DNA from 3 places in the Lactiplantibacillus sp. 30.2.29 genome. Region 3 is predicted to be linked to each of the others. Evidence: predicted binding sites of a transcription regulator. Region 3 holds the regulator's gene; each other region holds the start of a gene.
What was found. Region 3 encodes Rex, which represses fermentation and respiration genes when NADH is low (regulators of the CRP and FNR family bind a similar motif). Its sites were predicted from a motif close to TTGTGAANTANTTCACAA; they were not measured.
Positions count from the first base shown of each region.

Region 1: a site for Rex is predicted at 1,733-1,750, ahead of KGF65_RS05640 (FAD-binding protein). Genes of this name have one in related genera too.
Region 2: a site for Rex is predicted at 1,336-1,353, ahead of KGF65_RS07735 (iron-containing alcohol dehydrogenase). Genes of this name have one in related genera too.

Region 1 is NZ_JAGYGU010000007.1:101,688-104,961, forward strand. Features, by position in the region: gene KGF65_RS05640 (FAD-binding protein) at 1-1,716, opposite strand, end outside; gene KGF65_RS05645 (LysR family transcriptional regulator) at 1,892-2,818, shown strand.
Region 2 is NZ_JAGYGU010000011.1:83,980-87,253, forward strand. Features, by position in the region: gene yjeM (glutamate/gamma-aminobutyrate family transporter YjeM) at 1-457, opposite strand, end outside; gene KGF65_RS07730 (hypothetical protein) at 759-1,154, shown strand; gene KGF65_RS07735 (iron-containing alcohol dehydrogenase) at 1,450-2,622, shown strand; gene KGF65_RS07740 (NAD(P)-dependent alcohol dehydrogenase) at 2,970-3,274, opposite strand, start outside.
Region 3 is NZ_JAGYGU010000015.1:31,791-35,064, reverse strand. Features, by position in the region: gene KGF65_RS09745 (CPBP family intramembrane glutamic endopeptidase) at 583-1,227, shown strand; gene KGF65_RS09740 (redox-sensing transcriptional repressor Rex) at 1,339-2,016, opposite strand; gene KGF65_RS09735 (ABC-F family ATP-binding cassette domain-containing protein) at 2,185-3,274, shown strand, end outside.

The DNA of each region.
Region 1 (3,274 bases), on a different contig from region 3:
TTGCTCAACTACTTCCACATTAGTCAGCTGCTCGTCTGCATAGGTAATTCGGACAACCACCTGACCACCGATACCATCATCTGAACGCCCTAAATACTGATTCTCGCCAACTGGAATTTCTGGGGCCGATTCAGCAACCAAATCATTCGCACTTGTTTGCTGTGCTGAAGCACCTGTATTGGCATCTGGCTGATTGTCTGCGTCTTCATCGGCGGATTGCTGCTGTTCATACTTAGGCTTAGCCGCATTTTCACCAGCAATTTTACCAAAAATCAAGCATTCAGCTAAATTACCGCCGCCTTGATATTGATTGGCACAGATGCCACCAAGTTCACCGGCACCATACAAGTGGGGAATCGGCTGCGCATTTGTGTCCAAAATTTCGGCACGTTGATTGCGTCGAGGACCGCCCTGAGTATTGAGAACATTATTGGTTAGTTTGAGCGCATAATACGGACCATCATCAAATGCTCGCATCGTGTCAATCTTCCGGTTAAACGCATAGTCCGTGCCGCTCTCAACAAAATAATTAAAATCATGAATCGTCTTAGACAAAATTTCGCTATCAGCTTCCATAATCCGTGCTAAATCCTTTAGATTGGCCGCTTTTACGACTAAGTCAGACAGATTGTCAATTGGATTGTGCTGGCTGGCTGTCATCTGCTGATACTGAGTTTCATCAAAGACTAGGTATGGATGGACATTTGTCCGAGGAACTCGCCACATACCGTGATCATAAATGTGACCATGGCGGTTTGGTTCACTCTCATCGAAGTAACGGCTGCCGTCATCCGCAACTGTGATCACGCTACCATGGTTCACTTCAGGCCATCCTAAGATCAACCGGCCCCGTTCACCTTTAGGCACAGCGACTGATAACCCATGCAAGAAGCCAAGTGATTCGTAGTTTTGCATGTGCCATAAGTCAGCACCGACTTCTTGGGCCATTTTGACACCGGCACCCTTGTTAAACATCGTTCCAAGCGGGGCTAAATGTTCCGCACCCAGATAATCCTGAACGGCTTGCGGATCATTTTCAAACCCACCACAGGCGAGGACCACCCCATTTAGTGCGCGAACATTAACTAAACCATGATGGCGCTCGATTTGAACACCGATAATTGTTTTGGTCGTCGGGTCTTGAATCAAATGCTGAGCTGGCGAGCTCAACCATACGTCGATCTGCTGTTGGCGACCAATGACTTTTTGCCGTAAAATTTTCCACAACGCCGCATCAAAGATGCCATGATGAACAGTTGTGAAGTCATAAGATTCCACACCCGCATACTCTGGAAATTCGTGGACAGCGCTGTCTAATGAAATGGGCGTATCAGCTGGCGTAAAATCATTCTTAACACTGACTGGGTCAACATCAAGATATTTTTGAACATAATCACGCATATTCGACATACCCTCAACGAAAGTGTCGACCATTTCTTCATCAAGTTGCATCGGTGCTGTCAAATTCTGATAATATTTCTTACCTTCATCAAAACTATCAACCGTCCCTAGCAGTTGTGCGGAGTAACGCGTATTCCCACCTTCATGTCCATTCGGGGCGGCATCGGCTAATAAGACCTTCGCTTTTGCGTCCGCGGCAAACCGGGCAGCAGTTGCACCAGCACCACCAAACCCAATAACCACCGTGTCATACTGATAATCCCAGTTAACTTGATCTACTTTTTTGAGCACATTGACCATCCTTTCTGAATCCAATGATGATTAATCTAACCTGTTATTTAAATCACAAGTAGTAGTCTTTTTTGTTTACACCCGTATTATATAACCGCTTTCATTTTGAGAAAAATAACAATCTGATTTTTTATCATTACAAATCAGTTATGGGTTATACTTTAATTTAACAGTAATACTTATAAAAGGCGGCGATTTTTTGGATAACAAGTTATTAACTTTTTTAGAAGCCATTCAGCAACACGCTAGTATGACGAAAGCTGCACAAAGTTTATTTGTTAGTCAGCCTTATATTAGTCGGACCATCAAAAGCGCTGAGCTACATTTTGGCACGAACCTCATCGATCGTGAACACCGTCCACTGGAACTAACTTACGCGGGCGAACGATTACTATCCTATTTACAAAGCGACGCCCGCCTACATCAGATGATGAACACCGAACTCAGAGAAATCAGTCAAAACAAATATCAGAGTATGACCATCGGGATTACGCCACCAATGGCTGACACCTGGTTTAGCCAGACGCTACCTGATTTTTATCGCCATTTTCCAAATATCCGAACTAAGATTTTAGAAATCACGACCTCAAAGGCTGAAGCGCTACTAGCCAGTCATCAACTAGACTTCTTCATTGGCAAAACGATTCACCAGGAACATATCAAAACGGTTCCACTACAAACTATCTCACTTTCGTTGGTTATTCCTCAAACGGCTCGGTTATATCAGCCCAATCAATTTTGGCGTCCCTTTACGTCCACGACATTAACCAGTATGAATGGTGAACCGGTCATTCGAACGGTCGGCGAAGCTCGTTTTCAAGAACTCGTCGATCATTATTTCGCAGATAAAGGTGTACAGACCATTCCACTGATTGAAGTCAACGATTCGCGTTTTGCACTTAGCTTAACCCTCCAGGGGCTTGGCAGCATCGTCCTTGCAACTGAAATGCTGGCGAAAATGGCAGCTGAACCTACTCAGTATCCCATCAATGCTTTCAAACTGCCGACCAGTGAGCTGAGTCTTGATTTCAGCGTCGCTTACTTACCAAGCCACGTTCTGGCAAAACCAATCGCCTATTTGGTTGACCAAGCCTGTCAGAACTTTAGCCCGGCGATTGATTTTTAGTGTTAGGAAGGAGTGCAGATGATCAGATTGGAAAGTGAAACATATATCGCTCTATGTGATCTTAAAGCATATAATTATAAGGAAAATCACTTGTAATGTACGATTATGTACCAAATAAACATATATTTTGACCTAATTTTCGACATTATATCACGATTTTGTGAGGCGTCAATATTCGATAACGGCCATGGATGTGAGATATGATTTAGCTAAGAAGCGGTCCCGGCACTTTCCGTTTTGGAAAATTGCTGAGACCGCTTTTTTTGATGAAATATTTGACCTTAAGATAACAGTCATCGGAACCACAATCGCTTGTTTAGCATTTAATTCAGCGCGCTTGTCGTTTTATCGCTCAATCCGATATTATCCCACCAAGATGATGTAGTTCCGATAAAACTTGTTGAACTTCAGCCGCCAAGTCCTGATGTAAAGTCATTGGCTTTTTCACTTTAAGTT
Region 2 (3,274 bases), on a different contig from region 3:
CTTTGATTGAAATGAAGGTGACGAGCACCATCCATAAACAGGATAAAATCCCAATCATTTGCGTGGCGTTTAGACCAAACATGGCAAAACGCTGAGTTTGGTCACTTCCAAAGAAGATGGTCGTGAATGGAATCCACACCTTTGCAGAGGTCGACACCAACCAAATGATGTACGACGCAAACCACATGAAGGTCCCCACGAACGCGAATTTCGCGTTAACACTCACTTCCAACCATTTGTACATCCCGCTGCTGTCAGATTTGACCGCGGCACCAAATTCCGCCATCATCAGTGCGAACGGAATGAAGAACAGCACGGCAGCGACCAGGTAAAATAGAATAGAACTATAGCCCATTAAATAATACGCAACCGTACTATTGGCAAAACCAAAAACGGTGGTGAAGATCATCATTACTAATGCAATTAGCGTAATCTTCTCATTATCTTTTGTTGCCATTATTGCACTTCCCCTTTTATACTGTTGTAAAGCTTAGCTCATTTTAAGATTACCGTAAGCATGCAATAAAGCGCTTTAGTTTTCCTAACAATCGGATGATTTTTCCATGTGATAATCGGTCTAATTATTAAGTTGTTCCATTGAGAAATAATTATTGACGCTAACTATTTCATTAAGGAAATATTCATTTAATAACTAAGTAACTTGGTTTTAACATAACTGCAACATAATTAGGGTATTCTACAGTCATCAGGTTAATCGAGTGACGAAATCAAGGGTAAAAACGGGGTATACATACATGATGAAGAATTTTAGGTTGAAATCAATTTTATGGCTGGTACTGATTGGTTGCGCTTTCGGGATGATGGTCAACGTTGCCAGCAGCTGGATTCCACAAACGACAATTACAGCGCAAGCCTCAAAAAAGCTGACGCAGGCGCAAAAGATCAAGAAAATCAACGCCAAGCTTTCCAAGGCTAACCGGGCCGCAAAGAACTGGATCGCCTATCGCGAATCTGGCTACAGTTATACCGCGCGCAATGGTAAATGTTACGGCCGTTACCAACTATTGCGGTCATACTTACATGGTAACTTATCCCCTGTTAATCAGGAAAAGCGGGCCAACACCTACGTTAAAGGCCGCTACGGCACCTGGGTCAAAGCCAAGAAATTCTGGCAACATCACCACTGGTACTAAACTCAAAAATTGAATCATTCAGACTAAAAACCGCGCGTTTGGCAATGAGATTGTGAATCATTGTTGAACGGGTGGTTTTTGATATTCTAAGATATTAAAGTGATAGATCGCCAGTTTAATCATATTCTGCCAACTGAATTTTAAATATTGCACCTGATACCGCCTACTTAATCACTAGATATTGTGAAAAATATCATTATTTTCGTCAAACCTATTGCAAACTGTAATTATTGCGACTATAATTTGGGCTGTAAATTAGTAATGATAATAATTACAATAAAAGAAGGTAATTGATATGACTGAACGTAATTTTGATTTCCTAATGCCTAGCGTGAACTTTTTTGGCCCCGGTGTGATTAGCAAGATTGGTGACCGTGCCAAGACCCTGGGGATGCACAAACCCGTCATCGTCACGGATAAATTTTTAGAGAGTCTCCCAAACGGTGCCGTTGCCCAAGTCCGGACCTCACTCGACGCTGCTGGGATCGACTATGTTATTTACAATCAAGTCGAACCTAATCCCAAAATTCATAACATTCAAGCCGTCAAAGCACTCTACGAAAGCAACCATGCCGACTCACTGATTACGATTGGCGGCGGTTCTGCGCATGATACTGGTAAGGGCGCGGGAATTATTATGACTAACGGTGACGACATCACCAAGTTAGCCGGGATTGAAACGCTCAAAAACGCCCTGCCACCACTGATTGCGGTCAACACGACTGCCGGAACCGGGTCAGAACTCACCCGCCACTGCGTTATCACCAATGAAGCCACCCATTACAAGTTCGTGGTCGCATCATGGCGGAACATGCCGCTGGTTTCGTTCAACGACCCAACGCTGATGCTGGACGTTCCTAAGGGATTAACCGCCGCTACCGGGATGGACGCTTTCGTTCAGGCGATTGAACCCTTCGTTTCCGTCGACCACAATCCGATTACCGACTCGCAATGTATTCAAGCTATCAAGTTGATTGAATCTTCCTTGCGCGAGGCGGTTGCCAACGGTCATAATCTCGAGGCCCGGACCCACATGGTCGAAGCCGAAATGCTCGCCGGGATGGCCTTCAACAACGCCAACTTAGGCTACGTGCACGCAATGGCCCATCAACTCGGTGGTCAATACGACGCGCCACACGGGGTCTGCTGCGCCCTATTATTACCTTACGTTGAAGAATATAACCTGATTGCTTGCCCAGAACGCTTTGCCGAACTGGCCAAAATAATGGGTGAAAATACCGATGGCTTATCGACCCGCGATGCCGCTGAATTAGCCATTAAAGCGATGAAACAACTCAGTGAAGACGTCGGGATTCCACACTCAATCAAGGAAATCGGCGCCAAAATCGAGGACTTCGAGCACATGGCCAGCAACGCCCTCAAAGACGGCAACGCCTTCTCAAATCCGCGTAAAGGCACCAAGGAAGATATTATCAAGATTTTCCAAGCGGCTTATGACGCGAAGTAAAACCGCGCCTACTGACTGCCCCAGCGTACAAGATAGCTAAAGCTAGCTGCTAGCACTTAAATGGTAGCGGTTTCTGAAACGGCTTGGTTCATCGACTCATCTCTAATGGCCTCGCTCATTAAATGATTACCGATGACTTTACATGTTGAATCATCGTGCAACTACTCATCAAAGCCGGCAACAATACCATCGCGGCATCAAGTCCTAACGATGGGTATCACGCCGTTTAACAGCTGTCAACGGCAATACAGTCAATAAAAAACAACACCGCAGCCAGCGCGATTGCACTAGAGCTGCGGTGTTGTTTTTGTGCTTATTTCAATCTGTTAAAGGCATCAGCCTGAAGCTTATTTGCCAGGCACGTAGTCTTCATCAATAATCAAGACTGGTTTGATGGTCTTACCACTACCAGAATCGGCATTGGCTTGATTGATATCTTCAAACTTGTAGAACTTTTCAGTCTTTTCAAATGGGAACATACCATGTTGATAGAAGTCGATCAACCGTGGAATATCAACGCCAGGAATCGAATCACCCATGTTGACCCCGATGACTTTCTTATCGTCAACGCAAAGGTCGTTCCATGAACTGATGGTAATGTTCTTAGACGTTACGGCGATCAAAGCAGCGGTCCCACCTTGTGCTAAGGCAT
Region 3 (3,274 bases):
AAAACATGGGCAAGAAAGTTTAACTATCATTAGAAACCAGTCTGACAGTTAAAGGTCAAAATGGACCTGTACCAAGGAACCAACGACTAATCCAACCAAAAGTTGGGTCCGCACATGTCCGCCTTTCGAATACCATCCCGGCTGGAAGGTATTCTGGGCAAGGCCAAGTGTTTCTCAGAGTGTGAGGTTCAGACGGGTTGGGACTGAGGATTAGCCTAGCCAGGGCGTTAAGCGGTGCATTTCCGCTTGGCGTTCTGGCGTAGCTAACCGGAAGTCCCAGTCTGACCCGAACACGTTTCATCCATATTGCAGGAGACATGAAAGACCAGTATTTAAGACGTGGGCTTCGGCTTAAATCTGTGTCCACCACGTTCCGGCCATTGCCCAGAATGCCTGGAAGCCGGCTTAGGACGTCACCACAACAGTAGGTTTACGCAAATTCGCACTGTTTCCAGCGGGTCTCAGCTGGCGGGCTTGAACTCAGAAAACACCATGATTTAATCATGATTCATGATAAATTAACGAACACAATGCGTGTGTTAATGAAAAAATCGAACAAACTTTCAAAAAGGACGTGAGCTGATGGTTAATCGCCGCCAATCAATCTTAATTCTGATTATTTATTTTATTGTTTATGCGCTACCAAGCGTCTTAGTGGCCGCCTTTCATCAACTGGGGTCCCAAGTCTTCTTGATTCAAACGGTCGACTACTTGGTCGGCGCACTGCTATTGCTGTGGCTAGCACGCCGAATGACAGCCAAAAACGCCGTTGAGCAGCAGCGCAGTAACTGGCTGGTCGCCATTCTATGGGGCCTGATTGGGCTCGTCCTAGTCATTGTCGGCCAAGTTCTGATTCTTAAAATAACTGCGATGTTGGGGCAATCGACGGCTTCCAACAATACGTCGACCCTACTCACCGTTGGGCAACAATACCCGGTATTTTTCTTAGCCATTATCGTGGGTGCCCCAATTATGGAAGAAATCGTCTTCCGCAAGGTCATCTTTGGTAACTTGAGTGCGGTGACCGGCAAAATCGGGGCCGCCTTGATTTCGAGCTTTCTCTTCAGCCTCGCCCACGCGGACGGTCATCTAATTCTCTACGCCTTCGTTGGATTGCTGTTCTGCTGGCTTTATCAACATACCGGCCGAATTCAGACTTCGATGACGTCTCATATTTTGATGAACGCTGCGGTCGTTGTGCCGACGCTCTTGACTGCACTTCATTAGATTGCGTCGCTTATTCGTTCGTGGCATTAATTTAGACGTTCAAAAAAGCTTCTCCGAAAATTTATTTCAGAGAAGCTTTTTGGTATCATAATCTTGAGATGCATGCGCAGACTAATCTTCATCTTCGTCTGGTTCATCTTGACCGTTGTCACCCAATTGTTGACCATAATGTTCAATAAAGTAAATTAAGGTCTGTAATTCATTGGTTAAATCAACGTTTTGAACCCGCACTGTTTCTGGAACTGAGATCCGTAATGGGGTAAAGTTCATGATGCCTTTAACATTCGCATCAACTAACTCATCGGTAATCTTTTGAACAACCGTTGTTGGCACCGTTAAGATGGCAATTTCAATCTGTTGTTCGATCAATTGCTTTTTGAGTTCCGTCATTGGATAGACGGGAACCCCACTCTGGACCGTATTTGCAATGGCTTCATTAACATCAAAAGCCGCTGAGATCCGGACATTACTATTTTTATGGAAATTAAAATTCAACAGGGCGTGGCCTAAATTACCGACCCCAATCAGCGCGACGTTGGTTAGCGTGTCCTGATTTAGAATTTTTTTGAAAAATGCCAGCAGCGTTTCAACATCGTATCCATACCCGCGTTTACCGAGGGCCCCAAAATACGAAAAATCACGCCGAATCGTTGCTGAATCTACTTTAACCGCCTCGGACAATTCAGTTGACGATACCCGTTTCTTATCTGCGTCTAGTAAAATATTCAAATAGCGATAATAAATTGGTAATCGTTTTGCCGTTGCCCGTGGAATCTTTGTCTCTGCCATTCGGACGTTTCCTCCCAATCAAAAGTTTGTGAATTTGCTGACACTATTCTAGCATAACCTGCGACTTTGTGAAATAATAATTACTTATTATTCCGAATAATTGGGTCGAACCGTAACAATATGCTACAATTATCTCACGAATCAAATGTGAAAGGAGCTTAATAAAGCGTGATTTTACTACAAGTACAGCAAGTTATGCGGCGTTTTGGCGCCGATGTCTTGTTCGATAACGTACAAATGGACATCCAAGAACACGCCCGCGTTGCCTTAGTCGGCCGCAACGGTGCTGGTAAATCAACCTTACTTAAAATGATTGCCGGCGAGACCGTGCCTGACGAAGGCCAAATATCGATGCGCAAGGGTCTAACGATCGGTTACTTAGCTCAAGACCAAGGATTGGATAGTCAAAATACGATCTGGGAAGAAATGAGCAGCGTGTTTGCTGAACTACACGCCATTGAGAAGCGGATGCATGCGCTTGAAAATCAGCTCAGCGATCCCGCCATCATGAACGATGACCAGGCCTACCAACAAACCTTAAAAACTTACGACCAAGTTCAGACAGAATTTCAACAGAAAAATGGCTATGGCTACCAGGCCGAAATCCGTGGTGTCCTACACGGTTTTCAGTTCGATGCCGATGTTTATGACAAGTCGGTCACCGAACTTTCCGGTGGACAAAAAACTCAACTGGCCTTAGCAAAGCTACTGCTAGAAAAGCGCGATTTGCTGATCCTGGACGAACCGACCAACCACTTGGACGTCGAAACGTTGACGTGGCTGGAAAGTTACTTACAATCCTATTCCGGTGCCCTACTGATCGTCAGCCATGACCGTTACTTCCTAGACCGCGTCGTCAATGAAGTGTACGACCTGTCACATCACGAAATGGTACACTATACTGGGAACTACGACCAGTTTGTGCAAGAAAAGGCCGCTCGGATTCAAGCTCAGTGGAAGCATTACGAAAAGCAACAAGCCGAGATTAGCAAGCTTGAAGACTTTGTCAACCGGAATATCGTGCGGGCCTCGACGACCAAACGAGCTCAAGCGCGGCGGAAACAGTTGGCCAAGATGGACCGGATCGACCGTCCTGATAGTGATGAAAAAACGGCCCACTTCGGTTTTCACGCTGCGAAGCAAAGCGGCAACATCGTTTTGACCGTCAAGGATGCCGCAGTTGGTTACGACGGGCATATTCTGTCGGAACCGGATAACTTAAACGTTAAGAAGCACGAAGCCATTGCCATCGTGGGTC